Regions from separate parts of the Nocardiopsis sp. NPDC050513 genome, predicted to be linked through region 2. Evidence: predicted binding sites of a transcription regulator. Region 2 holds the regulator's gene; the other holds the start of a gene.

Region 1 (2,201 bases), on a different contig from region 2:
GGTGGGCTTGGCCGGGGCGCGCTTGGCCGGAGCCTTGGCGGCGGTCTCCTTGGCCGGAGTCTCCTTCGCCTCGGAGTCCTTGGCGGGGTCGGCGACGTCGGAGGCGGAGGAGCTGTCGTCACCCGCGCCGGGCACGCCCAGCTTCTCCTTGATCTTCTTCTCGATCTCGTTGGCCACGTCGACGTTCTCGCGCATGAACCGGCGGGCGTTCTCCTTGCCCTGCCCCAGCTGGGTGCCCTCGTAGGTGTACCAGGCGCCGGACTTGCGCACGATGCCGTGCTCCACGCCCAGGTCGATGAGGCTGCCCTCGCGGGAGACGCCCACGCCGTACAGGATGTCGAACTCCGCCTGCTTGAACGGCGGCGCGACCTTGTTCTTGACCACCTTGACGCGGGTGCGGTTCCCGACCGCGTCGGTGCCGTCCTTGAGGGTCTCGATGCGGCGCACGTCCAGCCGGACCGAGGCGTAGAACTTCAGCGCCTTACCACCGGTGGTCGTCTCGGGAGATCCGAACATCACACCGACTTTTTCACGAAGCTGGTTGATGAAGATCGCGGTGGTGCCGGTCTGGTGCAGCGCGCCGGCGATCTTGCGCAGCGCCTGGGACATCAGCCGCGCCTGGAGGCCGACGTGGCTGTCGCCCATCTCGCCCTCGATCTCCGCGCGGGGCACCAGGGCGGCCACGGAGTCGATGACGATGATGGAGACCGCGCCGGAGCGGATCAGCATGTCGACGATCTCCAGCGCCTGCTCGCCGGTGTCCGGCTGCGACAGCAGGAGGTTGTCGGTGTCCACGCCGATCTTCTTGGCGTAGGCGGGGTCGAGCGCGTGCTCGGCGTCGACGAACGCGGCGATCCCGCCCGCCTTCTGCGCGTTGGCCACGGCGTGCAGCGCGACGGTCGTCTTTCCGGAAGACTCGGGACCGTAGATCTCCACGATCCGCCCCTTGGGGAGTCCCCCGATGCCGAGCGCGACGTCGAGCGCGATCGCCCCGGTGGGGATCGACTCGATCGGCGGGCGCTCGTCGTCGCCCAGGCGCATGACGGAGCCCTTGCCGAACTGCCGCTCGATCTGCGCGAGCGCTGTTTCGAGAGCCTTGTCTCGGTCACCAGATGCCACGGGGTACCCCTGTTGGGTCGATGCCTTCTTCTTCATGATGCGCACGACGCTACGCGGTCGGTCCGACAAACGAGACGCCCGACCTTCGTCTGTGGACAACCCACCCTACCCGAACCTCTGTTCGATTGTTCGAACGAGTGCCGCGTCCGCCGACGGCCGCTCCCGGGCGGCCTCAGCGGACGGACTGGGGCAGGCCGAACGCCTCGCACACGGCGCGCCACACGTCCTTGGCGGCCACCCCGTCGGCGAGCGCCTGCTGGACGGTCCGCGAACCGAGTCCCTCGATGACGTAGTCCTTGGCCAGGCTCTCCGCGTAGGCCTCGCCGAACTGTTCGTGCATGTTCCGCCAGAAAACCGTGAGTCTCATCGGTCCCAGTATCGGCGATCGGAGCCTCCTTCGCGCCCCTACCGGGGGAACGTCCCCGCCGAGGGGAGTACCGCGCCAAAGGCGTCGCCACCCCTCCGCGCAGCGGCCCCCTGTGCGTCCCGCCGGGGGAACGTCTCCGCCACGGGGCACACTCAACCTATGAGCCACGCCTCACACTCCCTGGACCGCTTCGCGCCCGCGACCCGCGCCTGGTTCGACCAGGCCTTCCCCGCGGGGCCGACCGCCGCCCAGGCCCAGGCCTGGTCCGCCGTCGCCGAGGGCCGGAACGTGCTCGTGGTCGCCCCCACCGGGTCCGGCAAGACCCTCTCCGCCTTCCTGTGGTCCCTCGACCGCCTCTCCTCCACGCCCCCGCCCGAGGACCGCTCCCGGCGCTGCCGCGTCCTGTACGTGTCGCCGCTCAAGGCGCTGGCCGTGGACGTCGAGCGCAACCTGCGCGTCCCGCTCGCCGGGATCTCGGAGCGGGCCGAGGCGGCGGGCGTCCCGATCACCCCCGTCACCGTGGGCGTCCGCACCGGCGACACCCCCGCGAGCGAGCGCCGCCGCCTGGCCACCCACCCGCCGGACGTGCTCATCACCACGCCCGAGTCCCTCTTCCTCGTCCTCACCTCGCGCGCCCGCGAGGGCCTGGCCGGGGTGGAGACCGTCATCGTCGACGAGGTGCACGCCCTGGCGGGCACCAAGCGCGGCGCCCACC
Region 2 (2,201 bases):
CTCGGAGACCGGGCGGCCCTGGCAGGCCCGGCGCACTCCGGCGATGACCTTGGTGCGGCTGAACGGTTCGGTGACCCCCGAGCGCTTGGCGACCATCAACAGGACGGTCTCCTGGGTGGTGAACCTGCGCTCGCACACGGGACAGGACCGGCGGCGCCTGATGGCCGCCCCGTCGTCGGTGGACCTGCTGTCGATCACCCGGGTGTCCGGATGTCGGCAGAACGGACAATGCATCCCTGTTCACCTGCTTCCTCACGACGACCCGTACGTCCACTTAACCACAAGTTCTGGGCTTTCGCCCCTCCGCGACTCCTAGATGTTGTGGTTGAACCTAGACCGCCACGCGGCGTCCCGCAACCTGTCCGGAGCGTGTCCCGCCCACGGGACGGCGGACCCGGACGGGGCGGGTCCGTCAGGGCGCACGAGGGAACGGGGAGAGTCGGCGGACGGTCCGCGGGAGGGTCGCGGTCCGCCCGAAATCCGGTTGCAAGGATACCGCCGAACGGCCCCCGAACACCGCGCCCCAGGGGTCGGGGAATGGCCGACGACCGCGTACGCAGGGGGTTCGCGACGCGGGCGGCCCCGGAGAGACCAGACCCACACCGGCACCGGCGCCGACGTGTTCGCGTATTCCGGGGACAGCGGCGGGAGTACACGTGTACACGTAAGTGGAGGCCGGTAATTGACCGCGAAAACACGCGGGCCATTATCGACGGCCTCGAACGCTTGTTTGATATCACCGTCTGCAACGACTAATGTTGACGTTGATTTCACTCCGGTTTCGTCGGCGTTGGCGCGGACCGGAGGTGGGCAGTCACCCGAGACGGCCCTGACCGAACCGAACGCCGAGGAGGCCCGGCCGTGCCGGAGGAGAACCCCGGAAGCACCACCGTCCTCTCGCCCGTGGGCGACACGGGCGGGCCGAAGCCCGACGCCCCCAAACTCACGGCGCGTCAGCAGAGTGTGCTGAACTGTATTCAGCGGTACGTACGGGAGCGCGGTTTCCCGCCCTCGATAAGGGAAATCGGCGACGCGGTCGGCCTGTCCAGTCCCTCCAGCGTGGCGCATCAGCTCAAGGTGCTCCAGCGCAAGGGGTACCTGCACCGCGACCAGAACCGCCCGCGCGCGGTGGAACTGCGCACGCCCGGCCGTGCGTCCGGCGCCAAGGTGGACCCGGCGGAGTTCACCGCGGACGCCTCGCGGGCGGCTGCCGTCCCGCTGGTCGGCCGGATCGCCGCGGGCGGACCGATCCTCGCGGAGGAGTCCGTGGAGGACGTGCTCTCCCTTCCGCGTCAGCTGGTCGGCGAGGGCCGGCTGTTCATGCTCACCGTGGTCGGTGACTCGATGACCGACGCCGCCATCACCGACGGCGACATGGTGGTCGTCCGGCAGCAGCCGGAGGCCAACAACGGCGACATCGTGGCCGCCCTGCTCGACGACGAGGCCACGGTCAAGGTGCTGCGCCGCGCGGACGACGGCCACGTGTGGCTCATGCCGCGCAACGACGCCTACGAGCCCATCAACGGTGACGACGCCACCATCCTGGGCAAGGTCGTCGCCGTCATGCGCCGGGTCTGAGGCGGCGCCGGGCCGGTCCGGGAGGGCGCCGCGGGCTCCCGGGCCGGGCCGCTACGCTGAGGAGCGTGTCCACAGCCACCTCCTCTCCCGTGACCGGTCGCCGACGCCTGCTCGCGGCCGTCGGCGCGGCCACCGGTCTCCTGCTCGCCACGGCCTGCTCCGGCGAGGCCCCCTCGGTTCCCCCGCCCGCGGTCAGCGGCTCGGAGCGGGACCTGTCCTTCACCGTGGACGGCACGAGGGTGTTCGGGACCTTCACGGCCCCCACCGACACCGCGGGCGCCGTTCCCGCCGCCCTCATCGTCTCCGGCAGCGGGCCCACCGACCGGGACGGCAACGCACAGACCCGACCCGACGCGGACACCAATCTGAACCTCGCCCGCGTGCTGGCCGACGCCGGGGTGGCCTCGCTCCGCTACGACAAGCTCGGCAGCGGCGAGACCGGTCTGGGCGACCTGGATCCGGAGGCGCCGATCGACCCCGAGGTCCACGACCGCCAACTCGTGGCCGCCTACGAGCAGCTCACCGCCCAACCGGGGGTCGACCCCGACCGCACGGTCGTCGTCGGGCACAGCGAGGGCGCGTTGTTCGCCCTCCGCGCGCACGACCTCCTGGACACGTCACCC

What was found. The regulator LexA, encoded in region 2, represses DNA repair genes until DNA is damaged. The targets are predictions, from matches to a motif close to TCGAACANNTGTTCGA.
Region 1: a site for LexA is predicted at 1,229-1,244, ahead of recA (recombinase RecA). Genes of this name have one in related genera too.

What each region holds. Positions count from the first base shown of each region.
Region 1 is NZ_JBITHK010000002.1:286,842-289,042, forward strand. It holds gene recA (recombinase RecA) at 1-1,119, opposite strand, end outside; gene ACIBFB_RS03935 (DUF3046 domain-containing protein) at 1,292-1,486, opposite strand; gene ACIBFB_RS03940 (ATP-dependent helicase) at 1,646-2,201, shown strand, end outside.
Region 2 is NZ_JBITHK010000008.1:246,720-248,920, forward strand. It holds gene nrdR (transcriptional regulator NrdR) at 1-234, opposite strand, end outside; gene lexA (transcriptional repressor LexA) at 862-1,578, shown strand; gene ACIBFB_RS16940 (alpha/beta hydrolase family protein) at 1,644-2,201, shown strand, end outside.